4 regions of the Roseibium sp. AWQ4_254 genome follow, and region 1 is predicted to be linked to each of the others. Evidence: predicted binding sites of a transcription regulator. Region 1 holds the regulator's gene; each other region holds the start of a gene.

Region 1 (4,167 bases):
ACGGGCACCACGCATCTGAGACCTAGCATCAGTCCGCTGCCGCGCACTTCCGCCAGCACATCCGGATGGCCGTCCACCAGACCGGCAAGCTTCTGCTTGAAGTTCAGGCCCTTGCGTTGAACCTCGCCCAGAAAGCCCTCTTCAAGAATGATGTCGAGCACCGCATTGCCAACAGCCATGGCGAGCGGATTGCCACCAAATGTGGTGCCGTGAGTGCCAGGCCCGAGCGCGCCGGCAGCCTCTTGCGTCGCCAGGCACGCGCCCATGGGAAAACCGCCGCCGATCCCCTTGGCAATCGCCATCAGGTCCGGGCTGACACCGGTCCATTCATGGGCAAACAGCTTGCCCGTCCGGCCGATGCCGGTCTGGATCTCATCGAAAATGAGCAGCAGGCCGTTGTCGTCACACAGTTTGCGCAGGGCGCGCAGAAAGTCCGGCTGGATTTCCCGGATACCGCCCTCGCCCTGAACCGGTTCAATCGCGATGGCCGCTGTCTGGGGGCCTATGACCGCCTTGAGCGCATCCAGATCGCCCGCCGGCACCTGGTCGAAACCGGGCGCCTTGGGGCCAAAGCCTTCCAGGTATTTCTCCTGCCCCCCGGCGGCGATCGTCGCGATGGTACGGCCGTGGAAAGCCCCTTCAAAGGTGACAATGTGAAACCGTTCCGGATGGCCCTTGTCATATTGATGGCGGCGGGCGCATTTGATCGCCGCTTCCATGGCTTCGGCCCCGGAATTCACGAACAGCACCTTGTCGGCAAAGGAGGCATCCGCCAGCCGCTGCGCCAGCCGTTCCCCCTCGGGCATCTGGTGCAGGTTGGAAATGTGCCAGAGCTTCGCCGCCTGTTCCTGAAGCGCCTTGACCAGATGCGGGTGACTGTGGCCGCAGGAATTCACAGCGATGCCGGACCCGCAATCGAGGTATCGTCGGCCGTCCTTGGTCACCAGCCAGACACCTTCCCCGTGATCAAAGCTCAGGGATGATCTTGCGTAATTCCCAAACAGTGCGGTCGCGGACATAACCTCATTCAACTCCATGGCCGTCCCCGCGCTGTCGAGTGTGGCAGGGACTGGCGGTTTTCAGGGATTTCAGCTCCGGCAGGCTGGCTGCGGTGCACGCGCACACCGTCAGACCTGCACAAGGCCAAAACGCAACGTGCCGCCCCTGAGAGGCGGCACGTTGCGGTTCCGTTATACACTGGCCGCCCCATTATCTGTCAATGGGCCTGCGGCCAGGCCGCATACGTAGAGTCACCGGAACAGAATTCGTAAAATTCTCAATACCCTCGCCATACTTGGGGAAAAGTCCCTTCATCCCCAACTGGTTTGGGCCCAATGGTTGCCTCACAAATTAACGTTATTGTAATCTGTGACCAATCAGACACGACATCTCGTAAGGCAAATCACTCGAAGATACTAGATATGCCACACTTAGGCATGCACCAGCATGCTTAATACGGGGTTAATGGCCGCAGAGGCCGCAATAAAAGGTGCGGGCAATGAGTTGGACAAACGAACGGGTTGAACTCCTCAAGAAACTTTGGGGTGACGGCTTGAGCGCAAGCCAGATCGCTGGCGAGCTTGGAGGCGTCACCCGGAATGCCGTGATCGGCAAGGTTCACCGGCTTGGCCTGTCCGGGCGGGCAAAGACCTCAAGCGCAAGCACCAAGCCCCGTCGGCCGCGCTCTGCAACCGCCAGCAACACCAACACCAGCTCAGCTCCGAAGAAGCCGGCCCAGCAGCCGCCGCAAACAATTGGGGCGACGGCGCTCAAGGCGGATACAGCCCCTGCGCCCGTTGCAGAGATCAAGCCAGAGCCGGTGGCCGAACTGGTGGTGCCGATTTCCCAGCGTGCCACGATCCTGACGCTGACCGAGCGCACCTGCAAATGGCCGATCGGCGACCCGGCGACGGACGACTTCTACTTCTGCGGCCGCCAGTCCGAAGCCGGTGTTCCCTATTGCACCCATCACTGCAAGATCGCCTACCAGCCGGTCGCCGACCGCCGCCGCGACCGCAAAGTGATTGCGAAGGCCGGCTGACGCCCCACCTTCTTTCAAACGAGAAAAGCCCGCTATTTTGGCGGGCTTTTCAGTTTGAAGCGTGCTTTTATTTTCCAGCACCTACCAGGCCCCATGCCAACCTCACCCAAAAGGTCCCTATTGGAGGGGGCAAGTTCACCGGCAAGGAGAGGCACGCAGGACGGCCTGGTTGGCCGTTCAAGCGGCGCAACGCAGTCCGGCGGGCCGGAGCAGGCCACCGAGGCCGCGTTTGAGGACTGTTCAGCTGCGTCCCAAGTTTTGAACGATAAACCATATCGCCCTGCAACCTGCTCCTTGACGAACAGTCCCCAAACACGGTCAGATCGGTTCCTATCTATTGAGGTTGGTAGGAGCCACCTTAAGCTACGACACGAGAGCGTTCCGCCGTGTCGCGCGTCTTGGACGAAGCCGCACATCACCCTGTGACCCGTTCCTTGCGGAACGCTCTCATGTCACGGTCGAATAGGGTCCTGTTTGGTGAGGTTGATATCAGCCGACGGCTGAAAACTGATCGTTGAAGGCGTAGCCCGCGCCGCGGACCGTGCGGATCGGGTCCTTGGCCTTGCCCCTGTTGAGGGCTTTGCGCAGACGGCCCACATGCACATCAACCGTGCGCTCGTCCACATAGACATCATGACCCCAGACACCGTCCAGAAGCTGCTCGCGGGAAAACACCCGCCCAGGCGACGTCATCAGGAACTCCAGCAGGCGGAACTCGGTCGGGCCCAGGTGGATTTCCTTGGTATTGCGCCGGACCCGGTGGGTTTCCCGGTCCAGTTCAATATCGCCGGAACGCAACATCGTGGAGACCACTTCCGGGCTGGCCCGGCGCAGGATCGCACGGACCCGCGCCATCAGCTCCGGCACGGAGAACGGCTTGACCACATAGTCATCTGCCCCGGTCGACAGGCCGCGGATCCGCTCCGCTTCCTCGCCCCGCGCCGTCAGCATGATAACCGGCAGGCGCTCGGTGTCCTCGCGGGTGCGTAGGCGGCGGCACAGTTCAATGCCGGACAGGCCCGGCAGCATCCAGTCCAGAAGCAGCAGATCCGGCAGGCTTTCCCGCAGGCGGATTTCCGCCTCATCGCCCCGGACACAGGAATCCACCTGATATCCTTCCGCTTCCAGATTGTATCTCAAGAGAAGGCTGAGCGGTTCTTCGTCTTCAACGATGAGGACCTTCGGCATTCGTTCTTGCTCCGTCTAGGCGGCCGGCGCCCAGGCGCCGGCCGGAAATTGCGCACTGTTTTTTGCAGAGGTTTATGCGCTGGTCGTTTCGTCGAGCTTTTCCCGCTCTTCCGGCAGACGCTCGCCTGTGACCATGAAGAAGACATTCTCCGCAATATTGGTCGCGTGATCCCCGATCCGCTCGATGTTCTTGGCGCAGAACAGCAAATGGACACATTGGGTGATCACCCGCGGGTCTTCCATCATGTAGGTGAGCAATTCCCGGAAAAGGGAAGTATAGATCGCGTCGACTTCCGCGTCCCCTTCCTGCACCCGGCGCGCCGCCTCGGCATCGCGCCGCGTATAGGCGTCAAGCACCTGCTTGAGCTGGGACAGGGCCAGCTCGGTCATGTGCTCGACCCCGATGGCCAGCTTTTTGGACTGGAGATTGCTATCGATGGCAATCACACGCTTGGCCACGTTCTTGGCCAGGTCGCCCACCCGCTCCAGGTCATTGGCGATGCGGCTGGCGGCAGTGATCTCGCGCAGGTCCTGCCCCATGGGCTGGCGGCGGGCGATCATCTCGATCAGCTTCATCTCCACGTCCTGATGCAACCCATCCAGGCGTTCATCGCCGGAAATGGTAGCCTTGGCCAGATCAAGATCCTGGTTGACCAGCGCATGCACCGCATCCGCGAACGCCCGTTCTGCAAGGCCGCCCATCTCGGCGACTTTGCCGGCCATGGCAGTCAGTTCCTCGTCATAAGCCGAGACTGTATGTTCAGACATCCTGTGTCCCCTTCAGATTTCGCAAATACGCTTAGCCAAAGCGTCCGGTGATGTAATCCTGCGTGCGTTTGTCCTGTGGGTTGGTAAAGATGTCTTCTGTCTGACCTTCCTCAACCAGAATTCCCAGGTGGAAAAACGCGGTGCGCTGAGAGACACGGGCCGCCTGCTGC
Region 2 (4,167 bases), on a different contig from region 1:
TCAGGGCATAGGCGTCCTTTTCCTCCAGGCGGCGCACCAGATCGGTACCGGACAGGATGTTGCCCCACTGGTCGGAGCCGCCCATCTGCAGCCGGCAGCCCGTGCGCCGGTAGAGTTCCAGATAATCATAGCCCTGCAGCAGCATGTAGTTGAATTCCAGGAAGGACAGGTGCTGCTCCCGCTCCAGGCGCAGACGGACCGCATCGCGCTGGATCATCTGGTTGACGGAAAAGTGGCGGCCGATGTCCCTCAGGAAGTCCACATAGTTGAGCTGCATGAGCCAGTCCGCATTGTCGACCATAAGGGCATCGCCCGGACCGTCGCCGAAGGTCAGCAGTTTTTCGAACACCTTGAAGATGCCTGCCTTGTTCTCCTCAATGGCCTCTTCGCTGAGGATCTTGCGGCTTTCATCCTTGCCGGTCGGGTCGCCGACCCTTGTGGTGCCACCGCCCATGAGCGCAATCGGCCGGTGTCCGGTCTTCTGGAACCAGTGCAGCATCATGATCTGGACAAGTGAGCCTGCATGAAGGCTCGGGGCGGTGCAGTCAAAACCGATATAGGCGGTCACGGTTTCCTTCGCGCAAAGCGCATCCAGTCCTTTGAGGTCGGAAATCTGATGAATGAACCCGCGCTCCGAGAGAATGTTCAGGAAATCCGATTTGAACTCACGCATAGTGTCTGCCCGTGCCTGTTGTCTTGTATCTTGCCTGCCCGGCCTGTCTGCGGACGTGCTCTCCAGCCTCTTTTTCAAGGCGATCTTCCCATGGAAGGCTGCCCGCAACCCGGGAGCATCGGCTGATCTAGCCTGTGTCCGGGGCGTTGTAAATTGCGGAAGCTGCGAAAAGTGGCAGGAGAGCCGCCGCCAGAGCAGGTTGCTTGAGGGTGGTCGCGTTCCGGGCAGGGGGGCGCCCGGGCTTTTCCCCGCAATCTGACCAAGCGTGATTGCAATCACAGCCCGCGTTGCCGCTGCGGCTTAGGGTTCTCTCATCAGCAAGGAACTGCTGACACCCACTTTGAGAGGACCAGTCATGTTTCGTAAATTTGCTATCGCCGCCGTGACCGTGGCCACCGTTGCAACCGCCGCCGTCAGCCTCGCACCGGCCGAGGCCCATGCCAAGAACCGCGCTGGTGCAGTTGCCGCCGGTGCCATTATCGGCCTTGCCGCCGGTGCCATCATTGCCTCCCAGGCCCGTCAGCCGCGCTATTACCAGCCGGTCCGCTGCCACAACAAACCGGTGCGCCGCTGGGATCCCTACTACCGTCAGTATGTGGTCGTTGGCTACCGTCGGGTCTGTTACTAAGATCAAGCGGAAGTCCAAGTCTCCCGAACGAAGGCCCTCCCAAGCGAGGGCCTTTCGTTTTGATTAGGAAAATTGACGAGGAATTGGGCCTCAAAGACCCCTCTTTTGCAAGTTTTTCGGCTGCGATGTCGGGTTTCGTCATTCTGACACATATCCTTCATCTCTCCAGATCCCGAATTTGTTACCAAGCTGCCCAGTTGGAGGCAGCCATGAACGCAATTTCCGTCAGCAAGCTTTCAAAGACCTTTGGCGCTGGAAACCGTGCGCTGGACGATGTCTGTCTGGAGGTTGCCGAAGGCGAATTCGTCGCCCTTATCGGAGCGTCCGGCTCCGGCAAATCCACGCTTATCCGCCACGTCTCCGGCCTGATCGCAGGCGACCGGGAGCCCGGCTGCTGCACGGTCACCGTGTCTGGTGCCAAGGTTCAGGATGCGGGCAAAGTCTCCGGCAATATTGCATCGACGCGCACCTCTGTCGGCGTCGTGTTCCAGCAGTTCAATCTTGTTCCGCGTCTCAGTGTTCTCACGAATGTCCTTGCCGGGTTTTTGGGCAAGGTGCCCACCTGGCGGGGAATGCTCGGCTTGTTTACCGCGGCTGAAAAGCAGCAGGCCATGCGCGCCCTGCACCGGGTAGGGATTGCCCACGCGGCGCGCCAGCGCGCCGTGACACTGTCCGGCGGTCAGCAGCAGCGCGCCGCGATTGCACGCACGCTGGTCCAGGGCGCAAAGATCATCCTGGCCGACGAGCCGATTGCCTCTCTGGATCCGGCGTCCGCAAAGCGGGTCATGGGTATTCTGGCGCGCATCAACGAAGAAGACGGGACAACTATTCTCGTTTCCCTGCATCAGGTCGAATATGCTCGCAGATACTGCAAGCGCACCATCGCGATGCGGGCGGGCAAGATCGTCTATGACGGCCCCAGCCATGCGCTGACGACACAATTTCTCCGTGAGATTTACGGCGAGGCGAGCGAGGAACTTGTTCTGCCCGATGCCGACGACTTCGGGACCACGCCACTGTCGGCAACGGCCTGATACACCCCGTGGGAGACACGACATGAAACTGATTGCGCGTATCGCTGCGTCTGCAGCCCTTCTGGCGAGCCTTGCCGCTCCGGCTCTGGCCGACCGTGAAAACCCGAAAGAACTCCACTTTGGCATTCTGTCGACTGAATCCAGCTCGGCCCAGCGGGAAAAGTGGGGTCCCTTCCTGAAGGCGATGGAAGATTCCATCGGCATGCCGGTGAAGCCGTTTTTTGCCGCCGACTATGCCGGTGTCATCGAAGGCATGCGCTTCGACAAGGTCGACGTTGTCTGGTACGGCAACAAATCCGCTATGGTCGCAGTCGACCGCGCGGGCGCTGAAATCTTCGCGCAGACCACCGAAGCGACCGGTGACCGGGGCTACTGGTCCGTCATGGTGACGCACAAGGATTCCGGTCTGACCTATGAAGATGTCATGAAATGCGGCAAGGATCTGAATTTCGGCATCGGGGATCCGAATTCCACCTCCGGCTTTCTGGTTCCGTCCACCTTCATCTTCGCCAAGGAAGGCGTAAACCCGAAGGATTGTTTCAAGACCGTACGCAATGCCAATCACGAAACCAATTTGATTTCGGTGGCCACGAAACAGGTGGATGCGGCCGTTGCTTCTTCCACCGGCATGTATTCGCGCCTGAAGAACGCCAAGCCGGAACTGTTTGCCGAGCTGAAGGAAATCTGGCGGTCGCCGCTGATCGCCTCCGACCCGATGGCCTGGCGTCCGGAGCTGGACGAAAAGATCAAGGCGCAGATCATGTATTTCTTCATGACCTATGGCCGTCAGGGAACGGATGAAGAAGTGGCGAAAGCCCGCGAAAATCTGGCCATGATCGACATGGGCCCGTTCATTCCCTCTTCCAATGCGCAGCTGTGGCCTTTCTACGAGATGGACCAGATCCGTCAGCGCATGTCCATCGAAGGTGATGACACCTATTCCGACGACGAGCGCACCAAAAAGGTCATGGAAATCAACACCAGGATCGAAGAAATCCGCGCCGCTGCCACCGCCCGTCCGCGCAAGTAAGACTGTTTGACACCCGGCCGGCGCGAGGGGGTTCCCTCGCGCCGGTGGGGTCCTCCAACGGAAGCCAAGCCCATGTCCTCTACTGCCGATCTGGTTCCCAAAGCCGAGCCTGAGTTGCGTGTGCCGGGCCGCGACACCCAGGAAAAGATCTTCGATCTTCTGATCTGGGGCGGCCTGATCGTTATGCTTGTCTGGAGCTTCAAGCCAGCGGACATGCACCGGCTGGGCGAGATTCTGACCGGCGGTGGCAACATGGCCTTGCTGCTGGAAGATTTTCTGGAGCCCAATTTCCGCTACTGGCACAGTTATTTTGATCTGATGCTCGAGACAGTCCAGATGGCTGTCTGGGGCTCGTTCCTGTCCGTGCTTCTTGCCATTCCATTCGGCCTGTTGTCGTCGTCCAACATCGCTCCGGTCTGGATCGTGTTTCCGGTCAGGCGGCTTATGGATGCCTTCCGTGCAATCAATGAGCTGGTGTTTGCGCTGATTTTTGTTGCCGCTGTCGGTCTGGGGCCGCTTGCCGGTGTGCTGGCGCTCACGATCCACACGACAGGAACCTTGGCAAAACTTTTTTCCGAGGCGGTCGAGGCGATTGATCCCCGGCCCGTGGAAGGCATCAAGGCGACCGGCGCTCCGGTCATTCAGGAGGTTGTCTATGGGGTCGTTCCGCAGGTTCTGCCACTCTGGATTTCCTATTCGCTCTACCGGTTTGAAGCCAATGTCCGCTCCGCAACGGTTCTCGGCATTGTCGGGGCCGGCGGGATCGGAATGTCCCTGTCCGAGGCGCTGCGGGGGTTCGACT
Region 3 (4,167 bases), on a different contig from region 1:
TCAAGGGCGAGATAGCCCTGGCCGAGGGCGAACTGGCGGTGGCGTCCGCGCAGGTGGATCAGGCGGCCGCGTCGCTGAAACAGGCGCAGGACGAGCTGGAAACCCGGCAGGAGCTGTTTGACCGCAACGCCAATGTGGTCAGTGAGCGGGATCTGGAAAAGCTCCAGAACACGGTCGATACACGCGCAGGCGGTCTGGCGGCGGCGGAAGCCAACAAAGAGCTTGCCGAGACCCGGATCAACGTGGCCCTGCCAAGCAAGCTGAAAAGTGCCGAAGCCAGGCTTGCCGAAGCCGAGGTCGAACTGGACAAGATGACGGTTTCAGCCAAGGTGGATGGCCGGGTGACACAATTCGTGCTGCGGCCCGGGGAGATTGTGACACCCCTGATGCGGCCTGCGGGGGTGATCATTCCCGATAATTCCCTGCATCAGCGGATTCTGGCCGGGTTCGGCCAGGTGGAAGCCCAGGTTCTCAAACCGGGCATGGTCGCCGAAGCCTTTTGTCCTGCTGTCCCGTTCACCATCATTCCGCTGGTGATTACGGATGTGCAGGAAGAGATTGCCAGCGGGCAGGTGACCTCCGGAAGCCAGCTTCTGGATGCGGGCAAGGCTTCCAAGACGGCGACCATCACAACGGTGCTTGAGCCGCTTTATGAAGGCGGGCTCGACCGGTTGCCTCCCGGGGCGAGCTGCACGGTCAACGCCTATACCAGCAACCATGAAAGACTGCATTCGGACGACAATCTGTCGACCGGGCAGTTTGTCTTTCTGCATGTGATCGATACGGTCGGGCTGGTCCATGCGCTGATCCTGCGCAGCCAGGCCCTGCAATATCCGATCCGGGCACTGGTTCTGACCGGTCACTGATCCCGTAGTGCGTCTCATCCCGCGCGGCAAAGCCCTTCTGCCGCGCGGGAGCGGTCCGTCCATCCGCCGCCGGGCCACAAGCTCTTTTGGCAAAGCACAAGTTCGGAAGCTGCTGGGGGGCGGATCTGCCGGGTGTTACCGCTCGCACCAGATACGGTCGTTGCTGGCGGAGTTGGTTCTGAAAACAATATAGGTAAAGGGATAATCAAAAGGGTTGTCCGTGCTGCGCACCTCAAAGGGCTCGCAGGCAAGCGTCTGCCCGGGTTCCAGCTCGATCCGCCGCCCATCAATATGGAACACGCCCTTTCCGGACAGGACATGAACCACTTCGGTGCTGGACGTATGGTAGTGGTCCTTCACCTCCGTATGGGGCGGGACTTCGACCAGCTGCACCAGGCCACCCGTCAGATTCACATCCTTGTCCTGGACCAGGGTCTTTTCCCGGTAGCCCGATGCGTTCATCCAGACCACTTCTTCATTGCGCACAAGCTTCATCCATCCCTCCTGGCAACTTGCTGACTCACTGGTTCCGGAGACAGTCTTAAATATCTATCGACGTTGCGGAAGAGACTGTTTCAGAAGAAAGTGCCCAAAAAGAGCCGCCCGGAGGGCGGGCTCCGGGAGAAGTCTTGTCTGGTCCCGGAAAACCCGTTTGCGGTCAGCTTTTGCCGGTGTAGCTGACCACTTCGAATTCGATCCCGTCATCATCATCGAAATAGAACCGGCGGCCCGGCTCATAGTCCTGATGATTGTGGGTCGTGTAGCCGCCTGCCTTGATCCTGGCCTCGGCCGCGTCGAGATCCTCGACCACAACGGCAATGTGGTTGAGCCCGCCATGGTGGTCGTAACTGACACCGGCGACCGGGGTAGTGTCCTTCGGCGGGCTGTAGGCTGCGACGTAACTCGTCTCGTTGCCGATGTGATAGGTCGTTCCGCCGCCAAGCGACTGGCCCTTCCACCGGATTTTCCAGCCGAACCAGTCTTCCAGCCGGCGGGCGGTCGCGGCCGGGTCGGTCACTGTAACGTTTACATGTTCCAGAAATGCAGCGCTCATATCGACGTCCTCTCAAGGTTTGACTCCTCGTGGACACTAGAGATAATTCCTCAAGTAAACTTGAGGTCAAGAGAAAAAAGGGACTGTTTTGAAGAAGCTTATGAAGGCAGATGATCTTTTGTCTATTGGCGGCCTGGCCGAGCGGACCGGCCTTGCAGTCTCTGCGATCCGTTTCTACGAGGACAAGGGCCTGGTTCACCCGATCCGCAACAGCGGCGGGCAAAGGCGGTTTTTGCGCGCGGATATCCGCCGACTGTCCTTTGTCCTGGTCGCCCAGGAGTTCGGGTTCACGATTTCGGAAATCGCCGTGCAGCTGGCGAGCCTGCCGGAGGGCAGGGCACCAACCAAGGCGGATTGGACACGCCTGAGCAAGGGCTTCCGGCGGCATCTTGAGGACAGGATCGCGCGCATGACGGCCTTGCGGGACAAACTGGACGGCTGCATCGGTTGCGGCTGCCTGTCGATGAAATCCTGCCAACTCTACAATGCCGGTGACGCTGCGTCTCGTCATGGGCGGGGACCACGCTACCTTTTGGGCGACCGCCCGGAGCCTCAGCCGGACAGGCAAAGTGGAGCCGGGCCGGTTTCTGCGCAGGAAAAGGCAAAATCCGATTTTTGATCCATTGAAAAGCTGGATGGCATAGGAGGACTGAAAAACAAGTGTTTACGTTTGATTGGAGCCGGAGGCCGCCGCTTGTCGGCAGGCCTGTAACCGAACCATTACGCGACTGTCACATTGCTGTAATCTGAGTGTCGTTAACGCTCACGGGCGCACTCTGTGTGCCTTGCCTGTAGCCATCCGATTGGAGAGCAAAATGAGTGACATCAGCAAAGACGACCTGTCCTGGGACGAATGGGATGAATTGGTCCGTCCGACACCGGAAACCACCGAATTTGACCGTGTCGTGGAAGCCGGCCTGTCGCGCCGGGGCTTTCTTGGCGGCGTTGTTGCCTTCGGATCGGGGGCTGCGGCCATGGGCCTCGGTACCGGTGCGAGCCTTTTGAACTCCACCTCCGCCCAGGCCCAGAGCGCTGGCCGGTTCGCCTTCAGCCCGGTGCCGGTCGCAACCGATGCCACTGTGCATGTGCCGGAAGGCTACACCTGGGATATCCTGGTGAAATGGGGGGACAAGCTGTTTTCCGACGCAGCGGACTTCGATCCGGAAAAAGGCGTTCCCGTTGCCTCTTCCGACCGCGTCTTCGGCGAAAACACCGACGGCATGGAACTGTTCGTCTTTGGCGACAAGCAGGTCATTGCGGTCAACAGCGAATATGTGAACCCAACGATCAACCTGCCGCATACGGATGACGGCAAGCCGGAATCGGCTGACGACGTCACCATGCTGCAGAACTTCCAGGGCGTGACCGTGATGGAAGTGACGGAAGATGCTGGCGACTGGAAGGTTGTTGTCGACAGCCCGTTCAACCGCCGCATCACCCAGCGCACGGAAATGCGCCTGTCCGGTCCGGCGGCCGGTCATGACCTTCTGAAAACCGACGCGGACCCGACCGGGACCAAAACCATCGGCACCTTCAACAATTGCGGTGCGGGCAAGACCCCCTGGGGCACTTACCTGACCTGCGAGGAAAACTTCAACGGCTATTTCGGATCCACCGATGACAGCTTTGAAGTGCCCGCCGACTTCAAGCGCTACGGCATCGGCCTTGAGAGCCGCTACGATTACGAAAAATACCAGGAGCGGTTTGACATTTCCAAGAATGTCAACGAGCCGCGCCGCGCCGGTTACATTGTCGAGATCGACCCGAGCGATCCCGGCTCCACGCCGGTCAAGCGCACGGCCCTTGGCCGCTTCAAACACGAAAACGCCGCTTGCACCCTGGCGCCGGATGGCCGTGTCGTGGTCTATATGGGCGATGATGAGCGGGGTGAATTCCTTTACAAGTTCGTCTCCAACGGCGTCTACACGCCGGGGGCTCCGACCGACGGCCTTCTGGATGACGGCACGCTCTATGTGGCGAAGTTCAACGACGATGGCGCTGGCGAGTGGCTGGCCCTGACGGAAGAAGCAACCGGCATGCCCCAGGCCGAAATCTGCATTTTCAGCCGCATGGCCGCGTCCAAGGTTGGCGCCACCACAATGGACCGTCCGGAATGGGTTGCGGTCAACCCGGTCGCGGTCGAAGCCTATTGTGCTCTGACCAACAACAAAAACCGGGCCGTCAAGCCGAATGCCGGCGGTGACGACACGCCGGTCAACGGCCCGAACCCGCGTGCGGAAAACCACT
Region 4 (4,167 bases), on a different contig from region 1:
CCGCGTCCGCGATCGACAAACCCTAGTGGAGAATCGGCAATTGCAACACCATCGGCCGGATAGACTGCATAGAGAAGTTCATCGCCCGATTGCCGGAGCTGGTCATTGGTCTCCTTCAGCACGGCCTCATAGTTCCACATCGCATCGAAATGCGTGCCTTCGGCTGCAGATTTGACATAAAGATCGGCCAGCCAGCCGGAGGACCCGGAAGACCGGGCCACACCGGACAGCAGCTCGCTCACCGTGCGTTGCACATCGGGTTTGTCGAGATCGCCCGGTTCGATCACAGCGGAAGCCCCGCCAAGGGCGCTCGACAGCATGGCGAGATAGGCGCTGGCGCCGGAATTTGACTGAGTTGCCGATGTCATCAGGAATTTGAGCTGGCCGGAGCGCACGGCTTTCAGAATATCGTCCATGCGGACATCGGTTCCGACCCAGCCAAGTTCCTGCGCCTTGGACGTGCGGACCCCGAGAATGACGGGCATTTGAGCAATGGAGGTGGCGTGTTTGACGCTGCGGCCGGTGTCGAACAGGTCGATCCACACGCTGGACGCCGGCCAGACCGCATCACTGTCGATGCCCTCCTGGCTGCCGAGCGCAAGGCCGATGTCCAAAGACCCTTGATAGGCAAAGGTACAGTCCATGCCGTTTTCGCTGCAGAATTCTTCTACGATGGGCTGCAGCACCCGGTTTTCCGAACCGGCAGTAATCTTGAACGGTGTAGCGGGGCCAACATTGCAGCTGGCAAGGGCGAGGCAAGCGACGGCCGTCAGAAAGCCGTTCAGATTCAGACGAAGGGGCATAAGCCTGCTCCCCTAGTTGGCGCTGGTCAGGGCGGATTTCAGTTCTGCAGTCATGGTCTCCATCTGCCGTTCCGCATCCGCGCGTTTCCGGCGGCCGTCCTCCTGAACGCGCAACACTCCCTGGATCGTGTCGATCAGGTCCGTGTTCGCCTGCTGAAGTGTTTCGATATCGACAATACCGCGCTGGGATTGCTCTTCAATGGAAATCGCCTGATCCTTCATCATCTGGCTGGCTTCGCGGATCATCTGGTTCGTGGTGTCTGTCACCTGCTTTTGCATATCGAGTGCCGCTTTCTGCCGGTTGAGCCCGAGCAGAATAACCATCTTTTGTTTCCAAGCCGGAACGGTGAGGGTCGAGGTGGCTTGCAGGTTCTCAATCAGGGTTTCATCACCAGCTTGCACGATACGGATTTGCGGCAATTGCTGGATACCGAGCTGGCGGGCTTGCTGGAGATAGAAGATCCTTTTTTCAAGCCGGTCGATCGCCTGAACCGCGTCCTGATAGGATTGGGCTTCCAGAAGGCCGTCATGGGAGCCAGTCTGTTCAGCGGCCGCTTTCAGCTTCGGCAGCTCTTCGCTCCGGTAGCGCTCGGCAAAGGCTTTGCCTGCCTCCACATGGGCATCCAGCTTCAAGATGGACTGCGTGGTTTCCTCATGCAGGTCATCCAGCATGGCAATGTCCCGCCGCAACGTGTCCTTGTGCTTGTCCAATTCCAGCCCGATCCGGTCGATCTGACCGGACACATCCTCAAATTCCTGCTTGAACCGCTCAAGTCTTGCTTTGGCGGAGCCGAAGATACGGGACAAAAACCCTTTTTGCTGCAGCGATGCAGGATCCAGGCTCTTGGCCTTCAGAAGAATGTCGCTGAGAAGCTGTCCGGTATCACCTATGTCCTTGTTGCGGATCTGGCCCAGAATACGGTCGGCATAGTCGGTCACGGACTTTTGGGCCCCATCGCCGAAAACCGAAATACCGGCTCGGTCGGACAAATCAATCCGCTCTCCGATCCGGGCAATCTCGGCAGGGTCAGCCTTGACCATCGGCAGGGTTTGCGATGGTGCCGCAAGAGGGGTCGGATCGGATGATGCCATTCAACGGGCCTTTCAAAACATAGATTTCAGCAAACTCAGATCGGATTTCTCACATATCTTTTCAAGCAGCGCTTGAAATGGGGGTGAGACTTTCTGCACCGTTCCAATTCGGCGCCAAAGTGTCAAGGTGATGTGATCGTTCGATGACACTCCTGTATCCGTGCAAAACTTTGCAAGGAAAACGGTTGTCCGGGCCGCAGGTGTTACGCCGAGTTCCGGAGCGCCTGGGGGCGCCAAGTTGCCCCTCAACTCCTCTCATTCATGGATAAAATGCAGCTGGTTAAAGCTCCGGCGCCAGTCCGCAACGCGCCCGGCCATGCCGGCCGGGTTGTTGGAGCGCAGGGCTTCGGCCACAAGCCTGGCCAGACGGGGCATGTCCTCAACCGTCATGCCCCAGCGCACAATCTCCGGTGTGCCGAGGCGCAATCCGTTCATGTCGCCGTCCACCGTGGCAAGAGGCAGGCCGATGCCGCAGGCCAGAAAGCCTGCCTGCCGCAGCTTCTTCGCAACATTTTGCCCGCCACCAAAGGCGGCAGCTTCCAGGGCGAACTGGTGGGAGGCCGTCGCGCCTTGGGAGGTTGTGAAGACCGGCAGGCCTTCCCCAGCCAGCGCGGCTGCAAGCGCCTTGGCTGTGGCGGCCATTTCCTGCGCATAGGCGGCCCCATGGTCTTGCCAGTCCAGAAGGGAGACGGCCAGGGCTGCGGATTTGGCCGCATCGAAATTTGCCGTCAGGCCGGGAAAGGCGATGGCATCGAGCCGCTCGGAGAGGCTTTGCTCATTGGTCACGATCAGCCCGCTGGCCGGGCCGCCAAGGCTTTTATAGGTGCTCATGGTCATCAGATGAGCGCCTTCTTCCAGCGGATTGGCAAAGACGCCGCCAGCGATCATGCCGCATTGATGGGCCGCGTCGAACAGGACAAGAGCCCCTACTTCATCGGCGATCGCCCGGATCTCTGAGACCGGGTGGGGAAAGAGGTTCAGGCTCATGCCGATGGTGATGAGCTTGGGGCGCAGGTCCAGGGCCTGGGCCCGCAAGCCTTCCAGATCAACCGAATAACCATCCGCATCAACCGGCGCTTCATATATGTCCAGCCCATAAAGACCGGCGCAGCCAGGGGCATGATGGGTCACATGCCCGCCAATGCGCGCAGGGGGCGCGATAATCCTGTCTCCGGGTTTGGTGACCGCCATAAAGGCATAGAGATTGGCAAGGGCGCCAGAGGCTACGCGGATTTCCGCATAGTTGGCCTTGAACACCGCCCGGGCAAGTTCGGCGGCGATCACCTCGATTTCCTCAATGGCTTCCAGTCCGGTTTCGTATTTGTCCCCCGGATAGCCAAGCGAAGGCCGGGAGCCGAGACCGCTGGCCAGAAGCGCTTCTGCGCGCGGGTTCATCACATTGGTGGCCGGATTGAGATTGAAGCAGTCCTGCTCGTGGATTTTGCAGTTCTCCGCCACAAGCTGTTCGATCCGCGCGGCGATCTGGCCGGAGGACAGCAGACGCAGGCTGCTGGTGATGTCATCAATGCGAGTGGCCACATCTTTCGGCAGCCAGGGTCTGAGGTTTGTTACGGGCATAGCACGGTCTCCAACAAGGTCGATGCAAGGGTGGCGCGGCTCTTGCCAGGCTGCAAATCAGATTTTAGAAAAATAAGGGCTAAAAAAAATAGGTCTTAGAGATGCCCGTTTCCCCTCCGGTCCCCAGGCTGCCGTCCTTGAATGCATTGCGGGCCTTTGAAGCTGCCGCCAGATTGGGGGGATTTGCCCTGGCCGCCGAGGAGCTTGGTGTGACATCCGGGGCTGTGTCTGCGCAGATCAAGTCGCTGGAAGAGGAGATCGGAGCTGCGCTTTTTGCCCGCAGCGCAAAAGGCGTGCAGCTCACTGCGGTGGGGCAAAGGGCCTTGCCGTCCTTCGTGGACGTGTTTGATGCCCTTAGTCAGGCGGTGCGCGATTTGCGTCAGGATGGTGCGCCTCACAAGGTGCATATTGCCGCGCTGCCCGCGCTGGCACAGCTCTGGCTTGCGCCCCGCCTGCCAGTGTTGCGGCGAAAGCTTCCCGGTATCGACATATCCATCACCGCCATGGAAAAGCCGCCCAACCTCAAGCGAACTCCCTTTGATCTATGCCTGTTTTATCTGGATGATGCCGGTGGCCCGGAGAGAACCACCATCAGGGACGACGTGCTTCCGGTCTGCACTCCGGAAATTGCCGAAGGTTTGACACGCCCGGAAGACTTGGCGTCCGCCATCTGTCTGACGGATGCCACCTGGAA

The links. The regulator PhoB, encoded in region 1, activates phosphate uptake and scavenging genes when phosphate is short. The targets are predictions, from matches to a motif close to TGTCATNNANCTGTCAT.
Positions count from the first base shown of each region.
Region 2: a site for PhoB is predicted at 1,446-1,462, ahead of phnC (phosphonate ABC transporter ATP-binding protein). Genes of this name have one in related genera too.
Region 3: a site for PhoB is predicted at 2,661-2,677, ahead of ACXAIC_RS23215 (PhoX family protein). Genes of this name have one in related genera too.
Region 4: a site for PhoB is predicted at 2,028-2,044, ahead of ACXAIC_RS18475 (toxic anion resistance protein). Genes of this name have one in related genera too.

Region 1 is NZ_JBSWYH010000026.1:55,770-59,936, reverse strand. It holds gene ACXAIC_RS19005 (acetylornithine transaminase) at 1-1,019, opposite strand, end outside; gene ACXAIC_RS19000 (GcrA family cell cycle regulator) at 1,499-2,041, shown strand; gene phoB (phosphate regulon transcriptional regulator PhoB) at 2,531-3,229, opposite strand; gene phoU (phosphate signaling complex protein PhoU) at 3,302-3,997, opposite strand; gene pstB (phosphate ABC transporter ATP-binding protein PstB) at 4,029-4,167, opposite strand, start outside.
Region 2 is NZ_JBSWYH010000012.1:8,347-12,513, reverse strand. It holds gene tyrS (tyrosine--tRNA ligase) at 1-673, opposite strand, end outside; gene ACXAIC_RS10840 (tyrosyl-tRNA synthetase) at 1,029-1,301, shown strand; gene phnC (phosphonate ABC transporter ATP-binding protein) at 1,511-2,335, shown strand; gene phnD (phosphonate ABC transporter substrate-binding protein) at 2,358-3,365, shown strand; gene phnE (phosphonate ABC transporter, permease protein PhnE) at 3,438-4,167, shown strand, end outside.
Region 3 is NZ_JBSWYH010000046.1:3,753-7,919, forward strand. It holds gene ACXAIC_RS23195 (HlyD family secretion protein) at 1-866, shown strand, start outside; gene ACXAIC_RS23200 (cupin domain-containing protein) at 1,002-1,361, opposite strand; gene ACXAIC_RS23205 (VOC family protein) at 1,525-1,920, opposite strand; gene soxR (redox-sensitive transcriptional activator SoxR) at 2,021-2,539, shown strand; gene ACXAIC_RS23215 (PhoX family protein) at 2,736-4,167, shown strand, end outside.
Region 4 is NZ_JBSWYH010000025.1:29,768-33,934, reverse strand. It holds gene ACXAIC_RS18480 (substrate-binding domain-containing protein) at 1-803, opposite strand, end outside; gene ACXAIC_RS18475 (toxic anion resistance protein) at 816-1,895, opposite strand; gene ACXAIC_RS18470 (aminotransferase class I/II-fold pyridoxal phosphate-dependent enzyme) at 2,151-3,473, opposite strand; gene ACXAIC_RS18465 (LysR family transcriptional regulator) at 3,575-4,167, shown strand, end outside.